Regions from separate parts of the Rhizobium favelukesii genome, predicted to be linked through region 2. Evidence: riboswitches for the same ligand, from Rfam matches in the RefSeq annotation. Region 2 holds a riboswitch; each other region holds the start of a gene.
What was found. Region 2 has a riboswitch for thiamine pyrophosphate ahead of thiM (hydroxyethylthiazole kinase). Riboswitches for the same ligand answer to the same signal wherever they lie in the genome.
Positions count from the first base shown of each region.

Region 1: another riboswitch for thiamine pyrophosphate. It lies ahead of thiC (phosphomethylpyrimidine synthase ThiC); the one in region 2 lies ahead of thiM (hydroxyethylthiazole kinase).
Region 3: another riboswitch for thiamine pyrophosphate. It lies ahead of thiB (thiamine ABC transporter substrate binding subunit); the one in region 2 lies ahead of thiM (hydroxyethylthiazole kinase).

Region 1 is NZ_HG916852.1:3,999,431-4,009,522, forward strand. Features, by position in the region: gene LPU83_RS58295 (ABC transporter ATP-binding protein) at 1-636, shown strand, start outside; gene LPU83_RS58300 (ABC transporter ATP-binding protein) at 636-1,628, shown strand; gene LPU83_RS58305 (four-carbon acid sugar kinase family protein) at 1,625-2,686, shown strand; gene LPU83_RS58310 (FadR/GntR family transcriptional regulator) at 2,712-3,476, shown strand; TPP riboswitch at 3,524-3,635, shown strand; gene thiC (phosphomethylpyrimidine synthase ThiC) at 3,728-5,554, shown strand; gene thiO (glycine oxidase ThiO) at 5,556-6,530, shown strand; gene thiS (sulfur carrier protein ThiS) at 6,527-6,724, shown strand; gene LPU83_RS58330 (thiazole synthase) at 6,728-7,501, shown strand; gene LPU83_RS58335 (thiamine phosphate synthase) at 7,498-8,127, shown strand; gene LPU83_RS58340 (glucoamylase family protein) at 8,241-9,566, shown strand; gene LPU83_RS58345 (ABC transporter ATP-binding protein) at 9,567-10,092, opposite strand, start outside.
Region 2 is NZ_HG916855.1:1,764,607-1,774,698, forward strand. Features, by position in the region: gene LPU83_RS71925 (dihydrodipicolinate synthase family protein) at 135-1,019, shown strand; gene LPU83_RS71930 (GntR family transcriptional regulator) at 1,025-1,702, shown strand; gene LPU83_RS71935 (ABC transporter substrate-binding protein) at 1,758-3,089, shown strand; gene LPU83_RS71940 (carbohydrate ABC transporter permease) at 3,089-4,030, shown strand; gene LPU83_RS71945 (carbohydrate ABC transporter permease) at 4,030-4,845, shown strand; gene LPU83_RS71950 (PfkB family carbohydrate kinase) at 4,935-5,831, shown strand; gene LPU83_RS71955 (LysR family transcriptional regulator) at 5,835-6,794, opposite strand; gene LPU83_RS71960 (MFS transporter) at 6,915-8,315, shown strand; TPP riboswitch at 8,408-8,504, shown strand; gene thiM (hydroxyethylthiazole kinase) at 8,554-9,357, shown strand; gene thiE (thiamine phosphate synthase) at 9,354-9,989, shown strand; gene thiD (bifunctional hydroxymethylpyrimidine kinase/phosphomethylpyrimidine kinase) at 9,986-10,092, shown strand, end outside.
Region 3 is NZ_HG916852.1:4,037,551-4,047,642, reverse strand. Features, by position in the region: gene LPU83_RS58510 (DUF5666 domain-containing protein) at 1-235, opposite strand, end outside; gene LPU83_RS58505 (ABC-F family ATP-binding cassette domain-containing protein) at 377-2,203, opposite strand; gene LPU83_RS58500 (thiamine diphosphokinase) at 2,207-2,857, opposite strand; gene LPU83_RS58495 (MarR family winged helix-turn-helix transcriptional regulator) at 2,906-3,436, opposite strand; gene LPU83_RS58490 (MDR family MFS transporter) at 3,556-5,088, shown strand; TPP riboswitch at 5,149-5,260, shown strand; gene thiB (thiamine ABC transporter substrate binding subunit) at 5,305-6,333, shown strand; gene thiP (thiamine/thiamine pyrophosphate ABC transporter permease ThiP) at 6,333-7,967, shown strand; gene LPU83_RS58475 (thiamine ABC transporter ATP-binding protein) at 7,960-8,676, shown strand; gene LPU83_RS58470 (M48 family metalloprotease) at 8,926-10,092, shown strand, end outside.

The DNA of each region.
Region 1 (10,092 bases), on a different contig from region 2:
TATCATCGCAGGATGAGCAAGGCGCAGGCCCGCGCACGTGCCGTCGAACTGCTGCGTCTCGTCGGCATTCCCGGTCCGCAAGAGCGGCTGCAGGCCTATCCGCACGAACTGTCTGGCGGTATGCGCCAGCGCGTCATGATCGCCATTGGCCTTGCCTGCAATCCGAAGCTCCTGATCGCCGACGAACCGACGACGGCGCTCGACGTCACCATCCAGGCCCAGATCGTCGATCTCGTGAAGGATCTGCGCGCCAAGCTCGGCATGTCGGTGGTGTGGATCACTCATGACCTGGCGCTGATCGCCGGTCTCGTCGATCGCGTCGCCGTGCTTTACGCTGGCACCGTTGTCGAGGATGCGCCGGTCGATGAACTCTACGCTCGCCCGAGCCATCCCTACACGCGCGGTCTCTTGGCCTCGATCCCGAAGCTGTCGGATGCACCGGCAAGCCGGCTGAGCTCGATCGGCGGGACACCGCCCGAACCGGGTCGCCGGCCGAAGGGCTGCCCCTTTGCGCCGCGTTGTCCGCTGGCGGAAGCAATTTGCCACGAGCGCGTACCGAAGCTCGAGCCGCTGGCCGGCGCCGGAAATCACCGGGCCGCCTGTTTTGTCGTCCAGAAAATGCAGGAGGCTGCGTGATGGGTGCCCAACCGCTGCTCAGGGTCGAGAACCTCGTCAAGCATTTCCACGTCAAGCTCGGCGCCTTCGGCGAACGCTCGGCGACGGTCTATGCGCTCGACAACGTCAATCTCGATATCATGGAAGGCGAGACGCTGAGCCTCGTCGGGGAATCCGGCTGCGGCAAGTCGACGACCGGCTTCACCATCCTCAACCTCTACAAGGCAACCAGCGGCAAGGTCGTCTACAAGGGCCAGGATCTGGCAACGCTGGACGAGAAGCAGATGCGGCCCTTCCGCCGCGACCTGCAGATCGTCTTCCAGGATCCCTATTCGACACTCAACCCGCGCATGACGATCGGTGAGGCGATTGGAGAGCCGATCCTGTTCCACAAGCTCTGCACCAAGGCGGAACTGAAGGACAGGGTCGCGACACTGCTGACCGACGTCGGCCTGTCGACCCGCTTTGCCCAGCGCTATCCGCACGAGCTTTCCGGCGGCCAACGGCAGCGTGTCGTCATCGCCCGCGCGCTCGCCTGCCAGCCCAAGTTCATCGTCTGCGACGAAGCGATCTCCGCACTCGACGTCTCCATTCAGGCGCAGATCATCAACCTTTTGCTCGACCTGCAGGAAAAATATGGCCTGACCTACCTGTTCATCGCCCACGATCTGGCCGTCGTTCGCCATATCAGCACCCGTGTCGGCGTGATGTATCTCGGCCGTCTGGCGGAGCTTGCGACCCGCGAGGAGCTGTTCGACAACCCGCTGCATCCCTACACCAAGGCGCTGCTGTCGGCCGTTCCGGACACCGATCCGGCGCTGGAGCGCAGCCGCAAGCGCCAGATCCTGCAGGGTGACGTGCCAAGTCCGCTCAATCCACCGACCGGCTGCCGCTTCCATACGCGATGCCCAATCGCCATGGAGGTTTGCAGCAGGGCGGTTCCGGAATGGAAGGCAGCCAAGCCCGGCCATCTCGTCGCCTGCCACGCGGTCAACACAGGACAAACCACATGACGTTGAAGGTCGCGATCATCGCTGACGATCTGACCGGCGCACTCGACACGGGAACCCCCTTTGTCGATGCCGGGCTTTCCGTCGCTGTCGCGATCGAGGTCGAAGCCATATCGGATGCGCTTGTGACCGGTTGCGAGGTCGTCGTGGTCAACACGGCCTCAAGAGCTCTCCCGGAGGAGGAAGCGGCAGGAAGGGTCAGCGCTGCGGCGAAGGCCCTTCTTGCCGCCTCGCCTCAGATCGTTCTGAAAAAGATAGACTCCCGTCTCAAGGGGAATGTTGCAGCAGAAAGCGCAGCTATTGCCGCCATCTTCGGCCACGAGGCAATCGTCGTGGCACCAGCCATCCCCGATCAAGAGCGCTTGACCCGCAACGGCCATGTCGTCGGCCGTGGCGTCAACGAGCCCGTACCGATTGCCGATCTCTTCAAGACAACCGACAGCCAGGTCCTCGTTTGCGACGCCGAGAGTGATAGCGATCTCGACCGGCTGATCGGCAAGCACGACTGGAAGATCACACTTGTCGTTGGCGCGCGCGGCGTCGGAGCTGCGCTTGCTCGCAAGATCGGCAGGGCCAACAAAGCAGGCCGACCCTTTGCGGCATTAAATCGGACAGTTTTCGCCGTCGGCTCCCGCGACCCGATCACGGCCGCACAAATGACCAAGCTGGAGGCTTCCGGTGTCCTGACCTCGGCCATTGATGCTCCCGCGGGAGTGCTACCGGACGAACAATCGTTAGGCCTGCCGGTGCTTCTGCGCTGTACAGGCAAAGTCACGGGCGAGACCGCGGCAGTTGCCGACCGGTTCGCGAAAGGCGTAAAGTCGATCATAGATGCGACGCGCCCGGAGATGCTGATGGTTGGCGGTGGCGATACGGCGCTGGCAGTTTTTCGCGAGCTCGGAATTCGGATCCTGAGGCCGCAGGGCGAAATCGAGGCGGGCATTCCGTGGTTTGACGTCGCAACCGCCGATGGCCTGCGTTTCCGCTGCGCAGTGAAGTCCGGGGGCTTCGGTAATTCTGATAGTTTGATAAGACTGATTGCACAGAATCAGGCGGCATAGGACAATGCCGACGGGGAGAATGAAGGTGGACGAAGCAAACGGTGTATCGGCGAATGCGCAAGCGGCGCCTGCGACAAAGCCGGAGCGCGGTAAGGCCGTCAAGCTGGTCGATCGGGTGTTCGATCAGTTGCAAGAGCGCATTCGCTCGGGAAACTATCCGCCGGATTCACGACTTCCCGGTGAGCACGAGCTTGCATCGATGCTTGGCGTCTCGCGCCCCATCGTGCGCGACGCGTTGGCACGCTTGCGCGATCAGGGCATCGTCTACGCCAGGCAAGGTGCCGGCACCTTCGTCAGCGCTCATGGCTCGCCGACGACGCAGCTTTCCTATTCGCCGGTCAAGACGATCGCCGATATTCAGCGCTGCTACGAGTTTCGCCTGACGATCGAGCCTGCTGCCGCCTATTTTGCTGCCAAGCGCCGCGACGAGGCGGCGATTCAGAAGATTGCAGCTGCTCTCGCCGATCTCCGTGAGGCGACCAGCCACCAGCTTCATCGCACTGACGCCGACTTCACGTTCCATCGCGCGGTCACGGAAGCCGCCAACAACCACTACTACACGGCCTCGATCGATGCCCTGAAAGCGCATATCGCGGTCGGCATGCATCTTCACGGTCTGTCTCTGCTTGGCCCGCGCCAAGGTCTTGAGCAGGTCTACGAAGAACACAACAAGATCTACCTCGCCATCGTCGAAGGTCGCGCGGAAGACGCGCGGGCGCTGATGAAGGCGCATCTCGAGGGCTCGCAGAGCCGTCTCTTCGAAGGCCGCGCGCTGGACCTTTCGATGTAGCCTACGCGGTCGGCTTGACAGCTTTGCTACTCTGGTTCTAACCTTTTCGCATTCACCAGGGGGGTCCCGGCAAGGGGCTGAGATACTGCTATCGCACGCAGTGACCCGTTGAACCTGATCCAGTTCATACTGGCGTAGGGACGGTGCAAGCGCTCGAAGGCATTGGATTCTCGCGAGGAAACCGTGTCGGCGTCTTTTCATCATTCCGGCTGAGGACTGGGTCTCCAAACGCAAACTTGGAGCCTCAAACCATGAATATTGCCGCAAAGAATATCACCCCGACCGTTACGACAGGCCCATTGCCGGCCTCTCGAAAAATCTACATTCCCGGAGAAATCCACCCTGATGTCCGCGTCCCGATGCGCGAGATCAGCGTTCACCCGACATCGGGCGAACCGCCGGTCACGGTCTATGATTCCTCGGGCATCTATACCGTCGAAGGTGCCGACATCCGCATCGAGCAGGGACTTCCAGAACTGCGCCGCGGCTGGGTGGTCGCCCGCGGTGACGTCGAAGCCTATCAGGGCCGCCGGGTCCGCCCCGAAGACAACGGCTTTGCCAGCGGCGAACGGCTGACACCGGAATTTCCCGGCAAGCGCCAGCCGTTCCGCGCAAGGGACGGCAAGGCCGTGACCCAGCTCGCCTATGCGCGCGCCGGCATTATCACGCCGGAGATGGAATTCATCGCGATCCGCGAGAACCTTGGCCGCAAGGCGCAGGCGGAGGCTATCACGCGCGACGGCGAAAGCTTCGGCGCCCGGATTCCGGATCACGTAACCCCGGAATTCGTCCGGCAGGAGATTGCCGCCGGCCGCGCGATCATCCCCGCCAACATCAATCATCCCGAATCCGAACCGATGATCATCGGCCGGAACTTCCTGGTGAAGATCAACGCCAATATCGGCAACTCCGCCGTCACGTCTTCCATGGCCGAAGAGGTCGAGAAGATGGTCTGGGCTGCCCGCTGGGGCGCCGACACAGTCATGGATCTCTCCACCGGCCGTAACATCCACAACATCCGCGAATGGATCATCCGCAACTCGCCACTGCCGATCGGTACCGTTCCACTCTATCAGGCGCTTGAGAAGGTCGAGGGCATTGCCGAGAACCTGACCTGGGAAGTCTATCGCGACACCCTGATCGAGCAGGCCGAGCAGGGGGTCGACTACTTCACCATTCACGCCGGCGTGCGGCTGCACTACATTCCGCTCACCGTCAACCGCGTCACCGGCATCGTCTCGCGCGGTGGCTCGATCATGGCCAAGTGGTGTCTTCATCACCACCGCGAAAGTTTCCTCTACGAGCATTTCGAGGAGATCTGCGACATCTGCCGCGCCTATGACGTCTCCTTCTCGCTCGGCGACGGCCTGCGTCCGGGCTCGATTGCCGACGCCAACGACGCGGCACAGTTCGCAGAGCTGGAAACGCTCGGCGAACTGACGAAGATCGCTTGGGCCAAGGACTGCCAGGTCATGATCGAAGGACCCGGACACGTGCCGATGCACAAGATCAAGGAGAACATGGACAAGCAGCTCGCCGTCTGCGGCGAGGCGCCCTTCTATACGCTGGGACCGCTGACCACCGACATCGCACCCGGCTACGACCACATCACCTCGGGCATCGGTGCTGCGATGATCGGCTGGTTCGGCACGGCGATGCTCTGCTACGTCACCCCGAAGGAGCATCTTGGTCTACCCGACCGCAACGACGTGAAGACCGGCGTCATCACCTACAAGATCGCTGCCCACGCCGCCGATCTCGCCAAGGGGCACCCGGCCGCTCAATTGCGCGACGACGCCCTGTCGCGCGCGCGCTTCGAATTCCGATGGGAGGACCAGTTCAACCTCGCGCTGGACCCCGAAACCGCCCGCAGCTTCCACGACGAGACGCTGCCGAAGGAAGCGCATAAGGTGGCGCACTTCTGCTCCATGTGCGGCCCGAAGTTCTGCTCGATGCGGATCTCGCACGACATCCGTGCCGAGGCGCAGAAGGAAGGGCTCGACGCGATGGCAGCGAAATACCGCGAGGGCGGCGATCTCTACATGCCAATCGAAGCCGTCGAACAATCGGGCGACTGATATGCATGTGCTTGTCAAAGGGGCCGGCGTTGCCGGCCTCGTCGTCGCCCACGAACTCAGCCTTCGCGGTGCCGATGCGACGGTCATTGATCCCGCTAAAGGTTCCAGGCAGGCAGCCTCCTGGCTCGCGGGCGGCATGCTCGCGCCCTGGTGCGAGCGCGAAAGTGCCGAGGAAGCCGTATTGCTGCGAGGCCGCGATGCTCCCGACCGGTGGGACATGATGCTGCCGGGGGAGGTACACCGAAACGGAACGCTGGTGGTTGCTCCCGCCCGCGACCAGAGCGAGCTCAATCGCTTCGCCGGTCGCACAAGCGGCCATAGATGGTTGGATGAAGAAAATATCGCCTCATTGGAGCCAGCTCTGGCAGGGCGCTTCAGGCGCGGCCTTTTCTTCCCACTGGAAGGACACCTCAATCCAAGGCGAGTCTTGGGTCTGCTGCGAGAAAAACTTGTCGATCGGCGTATAGCATTCATCGAGCGAGTGGCCGAAGAGACCGACTACGACGACATCGTGGATTGCACTGGCGCCGCGCGGATCGGGCAGACGAGCGGACTTCGCGGCGTTCGCGGCGAAATGCTTTATCTGGAAACCGGCGAGGTTACCCTCACCAGACCCGTTCGCCTGCTGCATCCCCGCTTCCCTGTCTATATCGTTCCGCGCGGAGATGGCCTTTTCATGGTGGGTGCCACCATGATCGAGACGGAGTTCGACGGTCCGATCTCGGCGCGTTCGATGATGGAGTTGTTGAACGCCGCCTATGCAGTGCATCCTGCCTTCGCGGATGCTGCCGTGGTCGAAACCGGCGTGGGAATCCGGCCGGCATTCGCCGACAATTTTCCCCGCGCGACCCGCGAGCGCGGTGCAGTCGTGCTCAACGGCCTCTATCGCCACGGCTTCCTGCTTGCACCGGCAATGGCGCAGGAAGCCGTTGACCTTGTCTTCTCCAGAACTGAACCAGGAGGAAATAGCCGATGAAACTGATCGTCAACGGCGAGCATCACGACCTCATTGCAGCAACGTTGTCGCAACTGCTGACGCTGATGGAATACGAGGGCGAATGGTTGGCGACCGCCGTCAACGGCGAAATCGTCCACCGCGAGGACCGTGTCGACCACGCGCTCAACGACAATGACAGGATCGAAATCTTGTCACCGATGCAGGGCGGCTGAATGATGCAGAAGCTCTATAACACTGAGGTGTCGTCCCGCTTGCTTCTTGGCAGCGCGCGATACCCTTCGCCCGCGATCCTAGCGGAGGCCGTCAAACGATCAGAAACGGAGATTGTCACTGTCTCGTTGCGCCGAGAGACCGCTGGCGGGCATAGCGGCGGCGCCTTCTTCGAACTGATCCGGGCGCTCGGCGTCCGCGTGCTACCGAACACAGCCGGGTGCCATGGGGTCTCCGAGGCCGTGTTGACAGCCCAGATGGCGCGAGAGCTGTTTGGCACCAGCTGGATCAAACTGGAGGTGATCGGCAATCACGATACGCTTCAGCCTGATGTCTTCGGACTGGTCGAGGCAGCGCGTATCCTCTCCAGCGAAGGCTTTCAGGTTTTTCCCTACACAACCGATGACCTTGTGGTCGCCGAGAGGCTGCTCGAAGCGGGATGCCGGGTGTTGATGCCCTGGTGTGCCCCGATCGGCAGCGCCGCGGGACCGCTCAACCTTTCGGCGCTGCGTTCGATGCGCGCGCATTTTCCCGACATCCCATTAATCGTCGACGCCGGCATCGGCCGGCCTTCGCACGCGGCAACCGTCATGGAACTCGGCTTCGATGCGGTCCTCTTGAACACCGCCGTTGCCAGCGCCGGCGACCCGGTTGCCATGGCCGGCGCATTCGCCAAGGCGATCGAGGCGGGCCGGCAAGCGTTCAGCGCCGGCTTGCTGGAGCCGCGCGATGTCGCAGTCCCGTCGACACCTGTCATTGGAAAGGCCGTCTTCGCATGAAACTCGATCCCTTCTATCTCATCGTCGACAGCGCCGATTGGATCGCGCGGCTCGTGCCCCTCGGCGTCAGGCTCGTGCAGTTGCGGATCAAGAACAAAGCGCCCGCGCAGTTGCGGGCTGAAATCCGCACCGCGAAAGCGATTTGCGCATTGAACGACTGCCAGCTGATCGTAAACGACTACTGGCAGCTCGCCATCGAAGAAGCGTGCGCTTTCGTTCACCTCGGCCAGGAGGACCTGGAAATGGCCGACCTCGGCGCGATTCGTGCCGCCGGCCTGAAGCTCGGGCTGTCGACCCACGACGATGCCGAACTCGAAACAGCAAAGGCAGCAAAGCCAGACTATATCGCGCTCGGCCCGATCTATCCGACCATTCTCAAGCAGATGAAATGGTCGCCGCAAGGACCGGAACGCCTGCGCACATGGAAGGCGCACGTCGGCGATCTGCCGCTCGTCGCCATTGGTGGGCTGAACGTCGATCGAATCGAGGGCGTTCTGTCTCAAGGCGCCGACAGTGCTGCTGTCGTGACCGACATCACCTTGAACCCCGATCCCGAGGCGCGAACACGCCAGTGGCTCGCTGCCACCGCACCCTGGCGAACGGTGGAAATGCCATTGGGTGAGTAGCAGAGCCGGGCGGCCAAGGGACGTGCTGTCGCATGCCTTCAAAAACGATTGATTTGCGCGTCATGCTCCACCATTTTGAACGGGGGCTAGACAACAAGTTGGGTTTGGCACGTATGTTACAACGGACCGAGGAATCGGATGTCGCGCTGATCGACAGGCTTCAGCGGGGCGCATTCAATTATTTCCCGAAGCATTACAATCCCGAAAACGGACTTGTTGCGGATACTTCAGTCGCGGGCGTCCCCTGCAGTATCGCTGCGGTCGGCTTTGCCTTGTCGTCCTATACCGTCGCGGTCGAGCGCGGCTGGATGGAGCGCGCCGACGCGATAGAGCGCACGCTGAAGACACTTTGCTTCTTTGCCAACGGTCACCAGGGTCGTGAGCGACACGCGATCGGCTATCGCGGCTTCTTCTATCACTTCCTGCACATGGACACCGGCCATCGTGCCTGGAACAGCGAGCTGTCGACCATCGACACCACGCTCCTGGTTACGGGCATGTTGACCGCTGCGGCCTATTTCGATCGCAATACCGAAGCCGAGATCGAAATCCGCAGACTCGCAAGCTTGGTCTATGAGAGGATCGACTGGCACTGGGCTCTCAACAAGGGCGAGACGGTCTGCATGGGCTGGAAGCCAGGCAGTGGCTTCCTGCGTTGGCGCTGGCAAGGCTACGACGAAGCGGTCCTGCTTTATACGCTGGCGCTTGCCTCCCCGACGCATCCAATCCCGGCGGCGAGCTATGATGCCTTCACCGCGAGCTATTCGTGGATGCTGTTCGGCGAACAACCTTATGTCTATGCCGGCCCGCTCTTCATTCACTTCTTCTCACATGCCTGGATTGATTTCCGCGGAATCCAGGACAAGGCGATGGCCGATCGCAACTGGGACTATTTCCGCAACACGCAGGTATCGATCGCCGTGCAGCGGGACTACGCGGAGCGCAATCCCGGGCACTTTGTCGGCTACAACAAGGACATCTGGGGCCTGTCTGCCTCGGATGGCCCGCCGCCGACCCGCAACATGCGTGGCGGTCGCCACCCGCGCGTGCTCGGCTATGCCGCCCGCGGCGCGCCGCTGGGACCCGATGACGGCACGATTGCACCCTGGGCAGCGCTTGCCTCGCTCCCGTATGACCGCCAGGCTTCGCTCGATGGCCTTCGTGCCCTTATGTCCACTTACCCGAACCTGCTCCATGAGGATCGTTTTCCCGATGGGTTCAATCCGACCGTGAAGACCAAGCGACCTGAGGGCTGGGTCGACGACCGCTGCGTCGGTATCGATCAGGGACTTCTTGTGATGACGATCGAAAATGATCGATCCGATTTCATATGGGGTCTCATGCGGTGCTCACCGGTGATCCGGCGCGGTCTCGAGCGCGCTGGTTTTACCGGCGGCTGGCTGTCGGAAGACGAAAGCGCCGAACGGAAAATCGCCTGATCAGCGGTTGCCGAAAACATGCGCCTTGCCGGCGATATCGAGACGAACGCGGTCGCCCTGTGACGGAAGTGCGACGCTCGAGGTCTTGATCATGATCGGCGGCAGGGCGACGCCTTCGAGTGACACAGCGACGGTGCAGGTCGCTCCACCGAATTCCACTTCGACGACCCGTCCGCGATAGGTCTGCTCGCTTTGATCAGGAACGACCCTGATCTGTTCAGGCCGCAACATGATCTCAACCTTGCCCTGATGACCGCCATCGACCGCGACACGGCCGAGCGCGCAATCGGCAAAGCCGTTGCGAGCGACTGCCGGGAGCATCACCGCGTCGCCGAGGAACAGGGCTGTCTCTCGATCGAGGGGCTGCAGGTAAACCGATTGCGGCGAGCCGGCCTGGATCAATCGCCCTTCCCGCAGGACGGCAACCTGATCGGCAAAGGAGAGCGCCTCCGCCTGATCGTGCGTGACGAGGATCGCCGTGATGCCTGCGGACTGAAGAACGCGTGCCACGGCCTTCCGCATATTC
Region 2 (10,092 bases):
ACCTATCCTTTTCCGTGCCCGGCTTCAGGCGTCTCGTTTCCCGGAGTGCGGCGGATTTCATCGCTGCCATATTACCTCTTTACAACTAACATGTTAGTCCGTTATACCTAACACGTTGGTGGGGAGGATTAATGTTGACTGAAAAATTCGGGCTTTCCGTGGCACTTGCTACGCCATTTGATGCGAATGGCGAGATCGCTGTCGCGGCGATGATTGCGCAGGCAAAACAAAGTCTTGCGGCGGGATGCTCGAGCGTCACGCTTTTCGGCACCACGGGTGAAGGAGCCTCGATCGGCACACAGGAGCGCGAGCGGATCCTCAATGCATTTCTGGATGCCGGTATCGCGCCTCAGAAGGTTGTGATCGCTGTGCTGGTCGATGCGGCCGAGGATGCGGCCGCTCAAGCCGGACAAGCGTTTTCGTACGGTGTGCGCAACATTCTCCTCGCCCCGCCCTCCTACTTCAAGAATGTCAGCGATGACGGCGTCTTCAAATGGTTCTCCGCCGTCTTTGCGATCCTCGGTGACAAGGCACGCGACATCATCGTCTACAATATTCCGTCGGTCACCATGGTGCCGCTGACGGTGTCGCTGATCGGGCGGTTGCGTGCAGCCTTTCCAGCGGTCGTCACTGGAGTGAAGGATTCGTCCGGCGACTGGCCGTTCACCGAAGCGCTCCTGAAGGCGCACGGCGATCTCATCATCCTGATCGGCGATGAGCGCCACTTGGCAAAGGGTGTGCGTCTTGGCGGACAAGGCGCGATCTCCGGCATGGCAAACTTCCTGCCTGGCGAGGTCAGGCTGATGGCCGAAGAAGGCAGGGATGACGCCCGCGTCGAGGATTTTGTCGCCGAACTCCTCAAATACCCAGTTACTCCGGCCGTCAAGGTCATGGTGGCCAGGCTCACCGGCGAGGAGATGTGGCTTGCGGTTCGTCCGCCGCTTGTTTCAATATCCAGCGAGGGGCAGGAGCAGCTTGGTCTTGCCTTCGATCTACTTTTCCGCTCCAAGGCAGCATAGGCACCATGTACCAGGGGGAGGCAATGGACGGAATCGACGAGCAGCCGACGCTGCGGGAAAAGGCGTATGAAAGCTTCACGCGCCACCTGCTGGCGCGCGACGTGCGTCCGGGTCAGTTTGTCTCTCAGCGCCGTCTTGTCGAACTGACCGGATTGACGCTGGCGGCGATCCGCGAACTGATCCCCCGGCTTGAGGCCGAAGGGCTGATCAAGACGGTCCCGCAGCGCGGCCTGCAGATAGCACATATCGACCTCAACCTCATTCGCGAGGCTTTCCAGCTTCGGCTTTTCCTGGAGAAGGAAGCCGTGGCGCTCTTCACGCGCTCCGCCTCCGATGAGATGATCGCTGGGCTCATCAAGCAGCATCGCGATATCGCCGATGCCATTGCCAATGGCGACGCCTCGCATGAACTGGAAGTGCGCGCTCAAGCCGTCGACTGGGGCATGCACGACGCCTTTATCGACGCGCTTGGCAATACGATCATTTCCAACGCCTACCGAGTCAATTCGATCAAGATGCGTCTGATCAGTCAGGAGCGCTTTCGCATCGACGGGCGTGTCGGCCCCGTCATGGGTGAGCATCTGAAGGTTCTGGAGGCAATCGAAAAGCGCTCGGCCGAGGATGCGGTCAACAACCTCGCCGCCCACATTAATCACGCGAGGGATCGCGCCCTGAAGATTTAATTGCACCATAGCCGGCGATGAGGAGATCGACGGCAACAGGAGGAGGAGGACTTACATGCCATCATCATTTCTTAATCCCACCCGGCGCGGCTTTCTCGCCGGTACCGCAGCCCTCGGTGCGAGCAGCCTCATGGGCGTGCGCTCGGCATCGGCGGCCGTCGACTGGAAGCGTTTTGCCGGCACGACGCTGGAAGTCAATCTGGTGAAAAGCCCGCGCAGCGAGACGCTCATCAAGTATCTTCCGGAGTTCGAAGAACTGACCGGCATCAAGGTCAATGCGGAAGCCACGCCTGAGCAGCAGCAGCGCCAGAAGACCACAATCGAATTGAGCTCCGGCAAGCCGAGTTTCGACGTCGTGCATATGAGCTATCACGTCCAGAAGCGACAGTTCGAAAAGGGTGGCTGGCTCGCCGACATCGGTGGCTTCCTCAAGGATCCTTCACTCACCGATTCGTCGCTGGTCGAGAGCGATTTTGCCGAAGCGGGTATGACCTTCGCCAAGGATTCTGATGGTGTCCTGCGCTCCCTGCCCTTTTCGGTCGACTACTGGATCGTTTACTGGAACAAGGCGCTTTTCGAGAAAAAGGGGCTTTCCTATCCGACGTCGTTCGAGGAAATGGCAAGTGCTGCCGAGGCGCTCACCGATCCGTCGACCAACACCTATGGCTTCGTCGCCCGTGGTCTCAAGAATGCCAATACCCCGGTGTGGACGACGCTGCTGCTCGGCTACGGATCGAGCCCACTTGGGCCGGATGGCAAGCTGCGCACCAATTCCGAGGAAGCGGTTGAAGCGGCCAAGCTCTACCAGCGCCTGATGACCAAGGCGGCTCCTCCCGGCGTCTCCGGCTTCAATTGGGCCGAAGCCCAATCGGCCTTCCTTCAGGGCAAGATCGGCATGTGGCTTGATGGCGTGGGCTTTGCGCCACCGATCGAGAACCCGGAAAAGTCGCGCGTCGTCGGCCAGGTCGGATACGGCATCATGCCGAAGGGGCCAAAGGCCCAGGCGGCGGGAACGTTCGGAGACGGCCTCGGCGTCGTCGCCGCAAGCCAGAAGAAGGAAGCCGCATATCTCTTCTGCCAGTGGGCCATTTCCCATGACATGGGTGCGCGCCTGCTTCAGGCCGGCGCCGGCGTTCCGTTCCGCCAGTCGGTCCTTGCAGATCAGAAGGTGCGCGAGGGCGTGAAGATGCCGGCCGCATGGCTTGATGCTGTCGCAGGTTCCGCGAAGGTGTCGCAACTTGCCTTACCGGTTATCATTCCAGTCACGGAGTTCCGCGACATCTATGGCGTCGGCCTCACCAACATGATCGGCGGCGCCGATCCTGCCACGGAGCTGAAGACGGCCACGGCTCAATTCGAGCCGGTCCTGGCTCGAAGCGAGGGATAATGGCTTCGGTGAGCATGGAAACAGCAACCGCGGCCAAGGCCGAGACAAAGCAGGGGAGCAAACCGGGTCGGTTTGCTCCCAATTATTGGCCTTTCGTCATTCCCGCCCTGATCGTCGTGGCCGCTGTCATCGTTTTTCCGTGGGTCTTTACGCTGTGGATGAGCGTCAACAGCTGGACGCTCGGCCAGGCACAGGTCTTTGCCGGGTTGGATAATTACCTCCGCCTTGCCGTTGACCTGCGCTTTTGGGACTCGTTGTGGCATACCGTGCTGTACACGACGTTGTCGGTCGTCGCTCCCCTGCTCCTCGGAATGCTGGCCGCCCTCATCTTCGATGCCCAGTTTCCGCTGCGCGGCATCCTGCGCGGGGTGTTTGTGATGCCGATGATGGCGACCCCGGTCGCCATCGCGCTCGTCTGGACGATGATGTTCCATCCCCAGCTCGGTGTTTTGAACTACCTGCTTTCCTATATCGGGATCGGCCCGCAGGAATGGATCTACAACCAGGCGAGCGTCATTCCCTCTCTGGTGCTGGTGGAAACCTGGCAGTGGACACCGCTCGTCATGTTGATCGTGCTGGGCGGGCTCGCCGCCGTGCCACGCGAACCTTACGAGAGCGCCGAAATCGATGGCGCCAATGTCTGGCAGAAGTTCCGTTATCTGACGCTGCCGATGATTGCACCGTTCCTGATGATCGCGGTCATCATTCGCAGCATCGATGCGGTCAAGAGCTTCGACATCATCTACGCGATGACGCAAGGGGGGCCTGGCACTGCGTCGGAAACGATCAACATCTATCTCTATAACACCGCGTTTTCCTACTACGACATTGGATACGGCTCGGCGATGGCGGTGATTTTCTTCGTGCTGATCGTGGCGCTCTCTTTCGTCCTTTTGATGGTCAAGCAGCGCGCCAACTGGTCCGATTGGGAGGCACGCTGATGAAGCGCAAGGCAGTCGATCGCATCGGACTTCTGTTCGTGGCGCTGGTGATGGTATCGCCTGTCATCCTGTTCTTCCTCTGGATGATCTCGCTATCTCTGAAGTACGAGATCGACAACGGCGCCTATCCGCCGATCTTCATTCCTGAGCGCTTTGCCTGGTCGAACTACGCAAAGGTGTTCGAGGAGAACAACTTCTTCCTTTACCTTTGGAATTCGGTTCTTGTCACGGGTGCGGCGACCCTCTTGGCGCTCGTCATCGGGGTGCCGGCGGGTTACGGCATTGCGCGTCTGAAGGCCGAAAAGTCGGCTGTCGTCATCATGATTGCCCGGATGACGCCTGGCCTTTCCTTCTTGATCCCGCTCTTCCTGCTGTTCCAATGGCTGAACCTACTCGGCACGCTTTGGCCGCAGATTATCATCCATCTCGTCGTGACCGTTCCGATCGTTGTCTGGATCATGATCGGATATTTCGAAACGACACCGATGGAACTGGAAGAGGCCGCAAGCATCGACGGGGCAACTCCCTGGCAGGTTTTCCGCCTCGTGGCGCTGCCGATCGCACGGCCGGGAATCGTCGTGGCCTTCATCCTATCGGTCATCTTCTCCTGGAACAATTTTGTCTTCGGCATCGTCCTTGCAAGCCGTGAGACCCGTACCCTGCCTGTCGCGGTCTACAACATGCTGTCGTTCGAGCAGGTCAGCTGGGGGCCGCTTGCGGCCGCCGCCTTGATCGTTACGCTGCCGGTGTTGATCCTGACCGTCTTTGCACAACGGCAGATTGTAGCCGGGCTTACGGCGGGTGCCGTGAAGTGACGCTGACGACCGCAACGGATAAGCGTGCGAAGCGACACGTTCTGTGCGTTGGAGCCGCTGTTCTCGATACGCTCTTCAGGGTCCGCACCATGCCTACCGGACAGGGCAAAGTTCTACCATATGACATGCTGCAGATCGCAGAAGGTATGGCCTCGAGTGCTGCTTTTGCGGTCACAAAGCTTGGTGGGGACGCCAGCCTCTGGAGTGCGGTCGGAGACGACCAAACCGGCGAGCGCATCATCGGCGACCTGGCAGAAAGCGGCATAGACACCCGCGGCATGCGGCGCGTGGCGGGTGCCCGCTCGGCCATATCGACGATCCTAATCGACGATGCGGGCGAACGCCTGATCATCCCCTTCTACGACCCGCGTCTGCATCAGCTCGTCCAATCGGTCACAGCGGACGATATCGCGCCATTCGACGCGGTTTTGGTCGATGTGCGCTGGCCATCACTTGCACTGCAGACACTGCTCGCTGCCCGGGAAGCGAAGTTGCCGGCCATCCTTGATGGTGACGTGGCGGCTGAGGGGGTGATCGAGATGTTGGCACCGGCGGCAAGCCATATTGTTTTTTCGCAGCCGGCTGCTGAACGTCTGGCAGGAACGGCCCAGCCCCCATCGATGGTTCGCCGACTGAAGGAGCGTTTCAGCCATGCCTTCGTTAGCGTGACATTCGGAGAAAAAGGCTCATACTGGTTCGATGACGACAGCGGTCGCATTCGCCATCTCGAAGCACCGAGCATCACGGCCACGGATACGCTGGCGGCAGGCGACATCTTCCATGGAACCTTCGCGCTCGCGCTGTCCGAGGGCATGGCGATCGAGGATGTGATGCGCGCCTCGTCGATGGCGGCGGCAATTAAATGCCAGACATTCGGAGGCCGCATCGGCGCGCCGGCTCGCGCAGAGCTTGATGAAGCTCTGATGAGTTGGCCAGCCAAGGCCGTCGATATCACCGCGCGAAACGCGCCGGCGCAGGCCCTTTGAACGTCAAGCTGCCTTCGAGATCGTCATGGAGCAGCCGGACGCCTTGAGCGCGGCTTCGACGACGTCAACGAAAAGCTTGCGGAACCATAACGAGCGACCGTCCGCCCGATCGACGCGGCGGTACAGCATCGTAACAGGATCGGCGGGAAGATCGATCGGCGGCGCCGAGATCTCCAGCCCGTGCAACTGCGCGATGCAGCGAGCGATCGATTCCGGAATGGTCGCGATTGCCGGCATCGCTCTCAGCGCCGGTGGCAGCGCTGAAAAGCGCGGTACGGTGGCCACGACCTGTCGGCGCAGACCGGCCTTGGCAAGGACTGTGTCGACATTTGTCGCACTGTTGCCCTCAAAGGACACGGTGACATGCGCGGCATTGACGAAGTCTTCCAAGGTCAGCGGCGCTTTGCGCTTCAGCTGGGCGGGGTCATAGACGCAGACCGAACACTGGCTGAAGAGCGGCGCCCGGACATGCCAGGACGCCGGTTCCTCGTGGACCGCGACGCTGAAATCATAAGCACCGTCGTCGAGCATGCGGGCAGCATCACGCTTGTCGGCGGCGACCCCGATCAGACGTGCACCCGGGGACAGTGCACGCAGACGCGCCACCAGCGGCCCGAAGAACGCCGATTCCAGATTGTCGCACATGCCGATCCTGAACTCGCCCTGCCAGATCTTTGGATCGAAGGCGGCCGGCGGCCGAATGGCGCGCTCGATGCCCGATAGCGCATCCTCAATCGCCGGGGCGATTGCAAGCGCGCGTGGGGTCGGCTGCAGGCCGCGCCCGACCCGCACGAACAGCTCGTCGTCGAGCGTCTCGCGCAGCCGCTTTAGCGCCGCCGACAAGCCTGGCTGGCCAAGCAGAAGCCGCTCGGCAGCACGAGAGACATTGCGCTCCTGCATCAGCACCGAGAAGGCAAGCAGCAGGTTGAGGTCTATCTTTCTGAGGATCGTGTCATTTATCATTATCAGTAATACCTGCCATGGTTACTATCAATTTGCAATAGGTTCGGGAGGTGTACATTTTCTCGTTCCCTGACGCTCAAAGCTTCCTCCCGGGGCGTCGGCAGAAAGGAACGATCACTCATGACCATTTCGAGATCTCAAGGCGGAGCCGGCCTGGCATTGCTGTTGCTCTGCGCTGCCAACTTTCTTGATGCAATGGATGTGTCCACGATTGGCGTCGCGCTTCCGGCGATACAGGCCGAGCTTGGCATGAAGGCTACGTCCCTTCAGTGGGCCGTCAGCGCCTATGTGCTTGGCTATGGCGGTTTCCTGTTGCTGGGCGGGCGCGTCGCGGACGCTTTCGGCCACCGTCGCGTCTTCCTCTGGTCGCTCGCCATTTTCGCTGCCGCCAGCATCGCCGGCGGCTTTGTCGATAGCGGCCCGACGCTGATCGCCGCACGCCTGATAAAGGGCATCGCCGCTGCGTTTACGGCACCCGCTGCCCTTGCCCTCCTTCTGTCGGTGTTCGGCGAAGGATCGGCGCGGGCCAAAGCGCTTGGGGTATTTGCCTCGACTGGCGCGACCGGCTTTGTCCTTGGCATGGTGCTGGGTGGTGCCGCGACGGTCTTCAGCTGGCGGGCAACTCTTGTCATGGGTGCGCCGGTCGCAATTATCGCACTGGCGATTGCTCCTTTCGTGCTGCCGGCAGACCAGCAGCGCAGCGGGCCGCGGGCCAAGTTCGACTGGGCTGGCGCGATGACAATCACGCCGGGACTCTTGCTCTTCGTCTTTGGCATCACCAATGCTGCGGCCGATGGCTGGCAGGCGGTGCCGACCTGGGGCGCGCTCGTGGCGGCTGCCGTTTTGATCGGCCTCTTTCTCATCGTCGAATCCCGTCACGCTGATCCGATGGTGCCGCTTGCGATATTCCGGCGGGCAAAGCTCTCCCACGCCAATGCCATTGCTGCGCTGTTCCAGGGCGTCTATGTCGGCTTCCAGTTCATCGCGACGCTCTTTTATCAGACAGTCGTTGGCTGGTCGGCCTTCGCGACCGGGTTCTCCTTTGCCTTCGGCGGCGTCTGCGTCATGTTCCTGGCGCCACGTTTTGCGACGATCGCGCAAAATCGTGGCACGACCGGGCTGATGACGCTTGGCGTAGCACTACAGGCGCTCAGCTACATCTTCTGGATCCTGAGCGTTAGCCACATCGACCCTGTCTGGCTGGTCGCCCTGTCACAGCTCCCGCTCGGTGTCGGCTACGCCATGACCTACCCCTCCGTGCAGGTTGCGGCACTCTCCGACGTTGGCGAGGATCAGTCCGGGCTCGCATCGGGGCTATTGTTTGCCTCCTTCCAGATCGGTGGCGGCATTGTGCTTGCGGCAGCCTCAGCCATATTCGGTGCGGCTTCCGGCTTCGGCTGGGATCCGTATTTCGCCGGCATCACGTTTGTCGCGGTCCTTGCGGTCCTCGTCACGCTTGCGGCCGCACTCGGTCCGAGAGCCTCTGTCGTTGACCGGAACATCTATCAGGCGGCGGAATAGCCGGGACCTGCTTTCGCGCCGACATCGCCGGCCACATCCGGCCATGTCCATTTTATGGATGACAGTCGCCGGCTTCTCTGCGACAAGAAGGCGATGAGAGACAGGGGCGCCCTCCGTTTGGAGGGCTGAGAAGCACCCTTTGAACCTGAACTGGATAATGCCGGCGGAGGGAGTCGCTCGGGACTGTCGGCTTCCCGCGTCTGTCCCTGCGCCTTTCTCCCCGGTCGAAAGGCACACCATGCAAGATCAGACTTCGCCGGGAACGCTGCTGGGCGAATTGCGCGCCCAGCCACCGCTCGTCCACTGCATCACGAATTTCGTTGCCATGAACATCGCAGCCAATGTGCTTCTGGCAGCTGGCGCTTCGCCGGCCATGGTGCATGCGGAAGAAGAGGCTGGCGAATTTGCCGCGATCGCCGGCGCCTTGACGATCAACATCGGCACACTCTCGTCAGCATGGCTGCGCGGCATGCAGGCCGCCGCCATCGCAGCCGGCCGGGCCGGCAAACCCTTTGTTCTCGATCCGGTCGCCCACTACGCCACCGGTTTTCGTCGTGCGGCGGTGGACCGGCTGCTGGAACTCGGCCCCACCGTCATTCGCGGTAACGCCTCCGAAATCATCGCGCTTGCCGGCGGGGCGAGCCGTGGTCAGGGCGTGGATAGCCGCGATCACGTCGAGCAGGCTGAGGACGCTGCCCGGCTACTAGCCAGGGAACACGGAGCGACAATTGCAGTAACCGGCGCTGTCGATTTCGTCACCGATGGCGACCGGGCGGCGCGTATCGAGGGTGGCTCGGCGTTGATGCCTCAGGTCACGGCGCTTGGCTGCTCGCTGACCTGCCTTATTGGCGCATTTTCGGCTATTCGGCCCGGCGCACCATTCGAGGCAACGGTTGCAGCCCTTGCTACCTTCTCTGTTGCCGGCGAAATGGCAGCCAGCAAGGCGGATGGCCCAGGTTCGTTTTCCTGGTGTTTCCTCGATGCACTTGCTGCGCTTGACGCTGCTACGCTCGATCGCGATGCCAGGGTGCGCGCCGCATGAGAAACCTCGATCTTTCTCTTTACCTCGTCCTCGATCCGGGCCTTTGCGCCACCCTCGGCATGGTGGAGACCGCGCGCGCGGCGGTCGCCGGGGGAGCAACCGTGGTGCAGCTGCGCGACAAGCATGCGGATACCGCACGGATGATCGAGACTGGGCGGGCACTGAAGGTGGCATTGTCTGGCACCGGCGCTGTGCTCATCGTCAATGACGACGTGGAGGCGGCTATCGCGATTGGCGCCGATGGGCTGCATATTGGCCAGGACGACATCGATGCGATCACGGCGCGGCAATTGATTGGCCCGGACATGATCCTCGGCCTCTCGGCCGAAACGGCGGCGCTGGCGGCAGCAATCGATCCCGCGGCTGTCGACTATGCTGGATTGGGGCCGGTTTTTGCGACAGCGACGAAGCCTGACCACAAACCCGCGCTGGGCTTTGAAGGGCTTTCCCGCCTCGTCAAGGTTTGTCCCGTACCGGTCGTCGCCATAGGTGGCCTGAAATCCGCCCACGTCGGTGACGTGCTTGCCGCCGGGGCCGATGGGCTTGCGGTTGTCTCGGCGATTTGCGGGACGCCCGATCCACAGCTTGCGGCACGAGAGATCGCCGAGAACATGATAAAGGCAAGAACATGATCCGAAATGTGCTGTCCATTGCAGGCTCCGATCCCTCCGGCGGGGCCGGTATCCAGGCCGATCTCAAGGCATTTTCCGCGCGCGGCGTCTATGGCATGGCAGT
Region 3 (10,092 bases), on a different contig from region 2:
CCGGCTTGATATCTTCCACGGCGGCCTTCTTGATGCCGCGCACCTTCCAGTCTGGCTTCAATGTCACCGTTTGCTCGGTGCCTTCTCGTGTTTTGACCACCAACGTGTCGCCGCTCAGGCTTTCAATCGCGCCACGCACGCGTTGCGCTTCCTGGGCAAGCGCGCCGTGCGACGTAATAACGAGGAAACCCGCGGCCCAGACGAGCGCGGTAGATGCTTTGAGATTGTGTGGCATAGTCTGCTTTCCTTGCCGTCGTGCAAGCTGCGGATACGGGGCGCAGCTTAGTCCTGCCGGTCGAACGCTGACGAATCAATGAAACGTGAAAGCCAGTTCGCGCGGCAAAGACGGGTCGGATTGAGCGGGCGCGAAAGGATCTTAGCCCTCCAATTCCTCCCGCAGCATCTCGAGTTCCAGCCATTCCTCTTCCATTTTCGTCAGGCTGTCCCGGAGCTTCTCCATCTCCGCTGCCAGACGGTTGAATGTGGTGGGGTCCTTGGTGAACAGGCCGGAGTCCGTCATCCGCTCCTCCCGTTTTGCGATCTCGGCTTCGGCCTTGGCCATTTCCTTCGGGAGATTTTCGAGCGCGAACTTCTGCTTGAAGGACAGCTTAGCCCTTCCTTTCGCCGTCTCGGCCGGGGCAGTTGCTTCCTGCGGTTTCGATCGTTGCGCCGCCTTCTCGGCCTTCCTTCGCTCGTCGGCGATGCCCTTTCGTTGCGCGAGCATGTCCGAATAGCCGCCCGCATATTCGATCCAACGTCCATCAGGCGCATCCGGGACCGCCGGAGCGATCGTCGACGTTACCGTGCGGTCGAGAAAGTCGCGGTCGTGGCTGACGAGGATGACGGTGCCGGGGAAGCCTGCAACGATTTCCTGCAGCAGATCCAGCGTCTCGATATCTAGATCGTTGGTCGGCTCGTCGAGGATAAATAGGTTTGCCGGACGCGACATGATCCGCGCCAGCATCAGTCGCGCGCGCTCGCCACCGGATAGATTCCTGATCGGCGTACGCGTCTGTTCAGGCTGGAACAGGAACTCCTTCATGTAGCCGGTCACGTGCCTCTGTTCACCGTTGACAATCAGATTCTCGCCGCGGCCATCTGTCAGGTAGTGGGCGAGCGTTTCGTCGGGATCGAGGTCTTCGCGCTTCTGATCCAGGGTCGCGATTTCCAGATTGGTCCCGAGTTTTATCGTGCCGCTGTCCGGCGCGAGTTGTCCGGTCAGCATCTTCAGGAGCGTCGTCTTGCCGGCGCCGTTCGGGCCGACGAGACCGATGCAATCCCCGCGATGCACGCGGATGGAGAAGGGTGCGACAATGGGCCTATCCCCGAAGGTCTTCGTGATCTTGTCGGCCTCGATAACGAGTTTGCCGGATTCCTGCGCGTCGGAAACCGTGGCCTGCACGGTCCCTTGCGGGCCTTTGTGGCCGCGATATTGCGTGCGCATGGTCTGCAGTTCGCCGAGGCGGCGCATGTTGCGCTTTCGCCGTGCGGTGACACCGTAACGCAGCCAGTGCTCTTCGCGCTCGATTGCCTTGCCGAGCTTGTGCTGTTCAAGTTCTTCCGCTTCCAGCACCTGGTCACGCCAGGCTTCGAAATGGGCGAAGCCCTTGTCGAGCCGCCGCGAGGTGCCGCGGTCCAGCCAGACGGTCGCCGTCGAAACCTTCTCGAGGAAGCGCCGGTCGTGGGAGATCAGGACGAGCGCACTGCGGCTCTTCTGCAGTTCGCTTTCCAGCCATTCGATGGTCGGCAGGTCGAGATGGTTGGTCGGCTCGTCGAGGAGCAGGATATCGGGCTCGGGCGCCAGGACACGTGCCAGGGCGGCGCGGCGCGCCTCGCCTCCTGAGAGGTTGTTGGGATCCTCGTCGCCGGTGAGCCCGAGGTGCGAGAGGAGATAGGTAACACGATAGTGGTCGTCGCCAGGACCAAGCCCCGCTTCGGCATAGGCCTGGACGGTCTTGTAGCCTGCGAAATCAGGGGCCTGTTCGAGGTAGCGCACCGTTGACGACGGGTGGCGGAAGACCTCGCCCGACTGCGCTTCGACGATGCCGGCGGCGATTTTGAGAAGCGTCGACTTTCCAGAGCCGTTGCGGCCGACGAGACAGATCTTGTCTCCAGGCTCCACCTGCAGGGCGGCGCCGGCAAGCAATGGGGTGCCGCCGAAGCTGAGAAAGACGTCATCGAGTTTCAGAATGGGGGGCGCCAAAGATCAGACTCCGGAAAGGTCATAGGGGCGGGCGAGCACAATGGCCCGACCGCTCTCGAGCGAAAAGCGCACCTTGCCCTTCGCGACATTGGAAATGGTGCGCGACGAGCCGAAGGGCAAATGGAAATCGGCCAGCGGGTAGCGCGCGTTCTCGATCGTCAGGCCGCGAAGTTCGCTGAAACCGGGAACCGAAAAGAGACTGTCAGGGGGCAGGTCCAACTCGATTGCACCGGCAACCAGTGGCACAGCCTCCTCCCGGCCCGACGTCAGAAGCATGTCATAGCCCTGTTCTGCAAGACTGACGGCATAGAGCAGGTGCTGGATGGCATGGTCGGAACGCTCACCCGCGAGGGCGCCTGCCAAAATAAGTCGTTTCGCCCCACGTGCGATCGCTTCGGAGACGGCGATCTCACCATCGGTGGAAGCCTTTGCTGCGGGGTAGGGTTGTCTCGGCACAGCCGGAAAGGCGCCCGCAAGATCAACCGGCGTCGAGTCGAAATCACCGACCCAGAGCTCCGGAACGACGCCGAGCGCAGCCGCATGACGCATTCCCCCGTCGGCCGCAATGAAACGGCTGTCCGAGATGGCGTCGCGCAGACGATCGGTTACCTGCAACTCGCCGCCAAGCAGAATGGTGTAGGTGGATTGGCTCATGCGCATTGCCCATAGCGCAAAGCGGGGGGGAAGGGAAAGGGCCGCCGTTCAGGCTTCGTCGACGATATCCTTGATGCGCGCTTGAAAAACGTCCTCGTAGCCGGAAATGAACTTCTCGAACAGCTCCCCGAACGCCTCGATCTCTTCCGGTTTCCAGTCTTTGACCACTTCGGAAACGAACGTGAGCTTCTGCGCGCGTATCTCCGACAACAGCCTCTGTCCGAGTGGGGTCATCACCACAATGATCCGTCGCGCGTCGGTCTGTGATGCCTTTCGCCGCAGAATATTGCGTCCGACCATATCCGCGACGATGCGGCTTGCGCGCGACGGATCGATCCGCATCATCTCGGCGATCGTCCCGACTGTTACTTCACCGGTCTCCTGAGCGCGCCGCACAGCGTCCAGTACGTCAAGGTGCGATAGCTCAAGACCGGGAGCCACACTCTGGATGGCGAGCCGCCCGATCAGTCGGCGCCCGGTCATGAGGCGCATGCGTGTCATGCTTTGACCGATGCGCAGAATGCCCGGTTCGTTGGTGGCGGGGTCCGTGTTGGTGAGGTTTATCAAGCTCTCGTTCATTCCGGAAATATAGCATGTCATATGTCGATTGAGAATATGCCGAGGTCAATCAAGTGACATTGACAAATATATGCTAATAGCACATGAGTTGTCTCAACATCCATTCGGAACGACGCTTCATGAACACTCAAATTGCCGCGGCGCCGCTTGTGACAGATCATCGTCGGCGGTTCATCCTCTTCCTTTTCCTGATGGCAGCCATGTTCATGGCGACGCTCGACAACCAGATCGTTGCAACGGCCCTGCCGACGATCGTCGGCGAGTTCGGTCATCTCGAGCGGTTTGGCTGGATCGGCTCGGCCTATCTTCTCGCTGTGAGCGCAGTGATGCCGCTTTACGGCAAGCTTGGTGATCTCTTCGGCCGCAAGTATGTGATGATGGCCGCGATCATGATCTTCACGGTCGGCTCCGCCGTCTGCGGACTGGCTATATCCATGAACACGCTGATTGCGGCCCGCGTGCTGCAGGGGCTTGGCGGGGGTGGGATCATGGTATCGATCTTTGCGGTCAACGCAGATTTGTTTGAGCCCCGCGAACGCGCGCGTTACCAGAGCTATTCGAGCCTTGTGTTGATGGCGTCCGGCGCTATCGGACCGGTGCTCGGTGGTGCGATGAGCGATCTCTTCGGTTGGCGCTCGATCTTCCTCGTCAACGTTCCGATCGGTTTTGTTGTCCTTGTCGGTCTGGCTGTGATGCTGCCTTACCGAAAGCCGAATCGTCGTCCGAGGATCGATTATGCCGGCGCTCTGCTGCTCGCCTTGACGACCGCAAGCATCGTGCTGGCCGCCGATGGCGCTCAGCTCTTCGGTTCGCTGGTGGCACCGCAGAACCTCGCCATGGTGGTGCTCGGCGTCGCTGCAGTAATCGGATGGGTTTTCGTCGAGCGTCGCGCCGCCGAACCGATTGTTCCTCTGTCGCTGTTCCGCAATTCCACGTTCAGCCTGTTGCTTGTGATGTCGATCATGAGCGGCGCGATCGGCATTGGCATGGTCAATTATTTTGCGCTGTTCCTGCAGACGACGACCGGCCTTTCACCGTCGGCAGCCGGAGCGTTCTTTATTCTCCTGACCGGCGGCATCGTTTGCGGGTCGCTCTCGGCCGGGCGCATCATCTCCATCACCGGGCGCTACAAGCCGTTTGCAATAGCAAGCTTGACCTGCAGTGCCATCGCATTCGTGCTGCTCACTCAGGTTCATGCAGGAACGCCGGTCTTGCTTATCGGGGCGGTGATGGCGCTGCACGGCTTTGGTGTGGGCCTCGCACAACAGGTGCCCGTCGTTGGCGTTCAGAATGCGGCGCCCGCTCGCGACGTCGGCGCGGCGACCGGGTCGGTAACGCTCTCGCGCATGGGCGGCGCATCGATCGCCATCTCCATTTATGGCGCGATCGTTGGCTCACAGCTCGGCAAGACGGGACTTTCCATTCCCGGCGTGACCGATATCGAGCAGCTGACGCCGAAGATGCTGGCAGCTTTGCCGGAGGTTGCGCGTCAGGCTGTGGCCGAAGCCTATGCCAATGCCTTCATTCCGCTTTTCATGGCTTCCTGCGCGATCGCTCTCATCGGCCTTTGTGCCGCCTTGATGCTGAAGCCGACGCAGTTGCCTCGCGTGGCCGAGGTACGGCCGGCTGCCAGTGCCGAGGCAGCGGAGTAAATGCCGGTGGCGGACTGAGGCCGCCACTTGCAAGAGACCAAGCGTGGCGATACATCTTCAAACGCTCTAACGGGGTGCCTCGTGCCATTCGGTGCGCGGCTGAGAGGCTGAAAGCCAACCCGCGGAACCTGATCCGGCTAACACCGGCGGAGGGATTAGACGCGTGACATCTGGCACCGCCCTTTTCCCCTTCAAGCAAACCAGAGGAGAGGTGCCATGTTCGAACACATATTGACGAGCCGTTCGCTGCTTGCTGCGGCCTTTGTCGCGTCTGTCGGCCTTGCCGGCGTAAGCGCGCAGGCAGCGGACAAGACACTCACCGTCTACACCTACGAGAGCTTCACATCCGAATGGGGACCGGGGCCGAAGGTCAAGGAAGCATTCGAGAAGACCTGCGGCTGCAGCGTCAATTTCGTCAGCGTGGCCGATGGCGTGGCGCTGTTGTCGCGTCTCAAGCTCGAAGGCGCCACTACGAAGGCAGACGTCGTGCTCGGCCTGGACACGAACCTGACTACGGAAGCGAAAGCAACCGGCCTGTTCGAGGCAAGTGGTGTCGATGTCACCGCGCTTGAGGTGCCGGGCGACTACAGGGACGACGTGTTCGTGCCTTATGATTATGGCCACTTCGCCGTCGTCTACGACACGCAGACAATCAAGAACCCACCGCAAAGCATGAAGGAGCTGGTCGAAGGCGACCCTTCGCAGAAGATAGTCATAGAGGATCCGCGCACCTCGACGCCCGGGCTCGGGCTCTTGCTGTGGGTAAAGTCTGTTTATGGCGACAAGTCGCCCGAAGCTTGGGCAAAACTCAAGAAGCGCGTGCTGACGGTAACTCCCGGCTGGTCTGAGGCCTATGGGCTGTTCACCAAGGGCGAGGCACCCATGGTGCTCTCCTACACGACCTCGCCCGCCTACCATATGGTCACGGAAAATACGGACCGCTATCAGGCTGCGGCATTTTCAGAGGGCCATTACATACAGATCGAAGTGGCCGGCCTGCTGAAGAATGCGCACGACAAGGAGCTTGCGCGCGATTTCCTGAAATTCATGGTGACGCCGGGCTTCCAGGATACCATCCCGACCAACAACTGGATGATGCCGGTTTCGGCGACATCGCAACCGCTGCCCGACGCATTCGGCAAGCTTGTGAGCCCCTCAAAGACCTTCTTGATGAGCTCGGATGAAGTCGCCGAGAACCGCAAGGCCTGGATCGACGAGTGGTTGGCCGCCATGAGCATGAACTGATGCTTTTGACAAAGGCTGAGATACGGCAGGTGATACTGGGCGGGGCCGTGAGCCTCGTCGGCATCGCCGGTTTCGTGGGCCTTGCAACCTTTGCCTTGCTTCTTTCGAGCGGAACTTCGTCCATTCTGACGGCGGTGTTCGAACCCTACATTTTGCGGGTCCTGCGGTTCACCTTGCTGCAGGCTCTGCTTTCGACACTCCTGTCCGTCGTTTTTGCCATTCCAGTCGCACAGGCCCTAGCACGTCAGCGGCATTTCCCCGGCCGTATTTGGATCATTCGCCTCATGGCTGTGCCGATGGGGCTTCCTGTTCTGATCGGAGCGCTCGGATTGATCGGAATCTGGGGGCGGCTGGGGATACTGAACTCGTTGTTGCTCGAGCTCGGCATGGCGGAACCGATCAGCATCTACGGGCTTTCCGGGATCTTGCTGGCGCATGTGTTCTTTAACATGCCGCTTGCGTGCCGCTTGATGCTGGCGGCGCTGGAGCGTGTGCCAGCGGAATATTGGCTGATGGCGAGTGGTCTCGGCATGCGGCCCGGTTCGATTTTCCGCTTCATCGAATGGCCGGTTCTGCGCTCGGTCATTCCTGGTATCGCGGGCCTGATCTTCATGCTGTGCGCCACGAGCTTCACGCTCGTGCTGACATTGGGTGGCGGGCCTGCGGCAACGACGGTCGAGGTTGCCATCTATCAATCGCTTCGCTTTGATTTCGACCCGGGCAGGGCCGTCGCTCTCTCCCTGCTCCAGATCGTCCTGACCGCTGTAATTCTTGGCGGCCTGTCGCTTCTTCCCGCTCCGGAGGACGAAGGTATGACGGCAGGTAAGGCCGTCAGGCGTCCGGATGGCCAACTGCTGACAGCGCGGCTTGCAGATGGCAGCGTCGTGATGCTCGCCGCGCTGTTTCTGGGGCTACCATTGATGTCCGTCGTCCTGGCGGGACTTCGGTCCGATCTGATGAAGCTCCTGAGCGAACGCATTTTCTGGCAGTCGGCTGCGACCAGCCTTGCCATTTCGATCTCCGCAGCGGTTCTCGCTTTGCTGATCTCGATGACACTGGTGAGCGCGCGCCGCGCAGTACTTCTCCGAGGTTCAGCGGCCCCCGGCGCGAGAGCATTTTTTGCTGCCACGGGTGGCGCGTCGTCGCTGGTGTTGCTGGTGCCGCCGATCGTCCTTGCGACGGGATGGTTTCTTGCACTGACAAATTTCGGCGACGTGAGCGTGTTCGCTCCGCTGCTGATTGTCGCGATCAACGCGTTGATGTCCCTGCCCTTTGTGATGCGCGTCCTCGAGCCGGCTTTCATCGTTCACAAGCGCCGGACGCAGAAACTCGCGGCAAGCCTTGGTGTCACCGGCTGGGCGCGGCTGCGCCTGGTCGACATGCCGGCGCTGTTCAAGCCGATGCTCACGGCATTTTCGTTCGCGATGGCATTGTCGCTCGGCGATCTGGGCGCCGTTGCGCTGTTCGGCTCGGATAGCTTCGTCACACTGCCTTGGCTCGTCTATAGCCGCATGGGGAGCTACCGGACCAACGATGCGGATGGGCTGGCATTGATCCTTGGCCTCGTCTGCCTGCTGCTCACGATCGCCGGGACCATGGGGCCTGCGCGGCGCGAGGGGGCTTTCCATGCCTGATCCGCAGTTCTCGATCGAGATGCGCGATGTCAGTCTCCAACTTGGGAGGCAAGACTTTCATTTCGATTGCCGGCTTCCCGCCGGCGCCGTGATTGCCGTGACGGGCGCGTCCGGGGCCGGCAAGTCGACCTTTCTGAATCTGCTCGCCGGCTTCGATGTGCCCGCCCGAGGGCGAATTCTGATCACGGGAAAGGACGTCACCGACGAGTACCCGGCGAGACGAGCCGTCTCTCTCGTATTTCAGGACAACAACCTGTTCGCGCATCTCGATATTTTCACCAATATCGGCCTTGGTATCAACCCGGCGATGAAACTCACGGCCGCCGATCGCCGATCGATCACGTCTGCGCTTGAAAAGGTGGGGCTTGCCGGTTTCGAACGGCGAATGCCGGGTACGCTATCCGGCGGCGAGCGGCAGCGGGCCGCCTTTGCGCGCGCGCTTGTTCGCAACCGTCCAGTGCTGCTGCTGGACGAGCCCTTCGCGGCGCTCGACCCCTCTTTGCGAAACGGAATGGCGGCGCTGCTGCTCGATATGCATCGCGAGACCGGCAATACCGTCGTCGTCGTGTCGCATGATCCGGACGAGGTCAAACGCATCGCAGATTTCGGCCTCTTCATCGAGGGCGGCAGGATTGTCGTGGCGGCTCCGATTGGTAAGTTTTTGGGTTGCGACGATCATCCTGGATTGACGCAATTTCTCCGCAGTTGACGAATTTGACAGTCACAACGGCACTTTCGCCATAATTTGGGGCGACCGAGGAAACTCCAAGAAGCACGTTAGGCTTGCTAAAATACAACGGCGCCACATTTAGTCAGAACCTCGCTATGCAACCGATGCGGAAATCAGTTACAGCAAAGCCTTGTGTCCCCGATTGTGCAGTGCAAGAACGGGGACGGACGCCTGTTGAATCACCATGAGACCGACCGGGTCGCGCAAGCGGGCCGGCCGACAAGCAAGATGACTTGGAGAGCCAGACTGGACAGCATGACGACGTGGAAATTGCCCGCGCCTTCCAGTGATGTGCTCTCTGCAGCGTGCCGTCTGGTCCGACGGACCTTGTTCATCTGTGCCACAAGCATGGCGCTATACGGCTGCCAGTCTATTCTCGAGCAATCCTATCAGCCAAGCGTTGCACCGTCCTCCAATCCGCAGATCGTCGATGAGGTGCAGAAGAACGATCCGCGCGCTGCCATGGGTGCTCGCGAGCATCCGCGCATCGTTGCAAGCTATGGTGGCGAGTACAAGGACCCAAAGACCGAGCGCCTGGTTGCCCGTATCGCAGGCGCGTTGACGGCCGTCTCCGAGAATCCGAGCCAGTCCTACCGCATCACCATCTTGAATTCGCCAGCTATCAACGCCTTTGCACTGCCGGGCGGCTATCTCTATGTAACGCGCGGCCTGCTGGCACTTGCCAACGACGCATCCGAGGTCGCTGCCGTTCTCTCGCATGAGATGGGCCACGTCACGGCAAACCATGGCATCGAACGGCAGAAGCGTGAGGAAGCGGAAGTGATCGCCAGCCGCGTCGTTGCCGAGGTGCTGTCCAGCGACATTGCCGGAAAGCAGGCTCTGGCTCGCGGCAAGCTCCGATTGGCCGCTTTCTCGCGCCAGCAGGAGCTGCAGGCAGACGTCATTGGCGTTCGTATGCTCGGAGAAGCGGGCTACGATCCCTATGCGGCGGCGCGGTTCCTGGATTCGATGGCCGCTTACAGCCGCTTCATGTCGGTCGATCCCGAGGCCGACCAGAGCCTCGACTTCCTGTCCAGCCATCCGAACTCGGCGCAGCGCATCGAGCTGGCGCGCGACCATGCGCGCGCCTTTGGCCAGGAAGGCAAGGTTGGCGACAAGGGCAGGGACTATTATCTCGACGGGATCGACGGCCTGCTCTACGGCGACAGCCCGGAGGAGGGCTATGTCCGCGGCCAGACTTTCCTGCATGGCGGGCTCGGTATCCGCTTCGACGTACCACCTGATTTCAAGATCGACAACAAGGTCGAGGCGGTCATGGCAACCGGCCCGGGCGATGTCGCGATCCGCTTCGATGGCGTCGCCGACAATCAAAACCAGAGCCTGACCAACTATATCTCCAGCGGCTGGGTTACCGGTCTCGACCCCTCCACCATC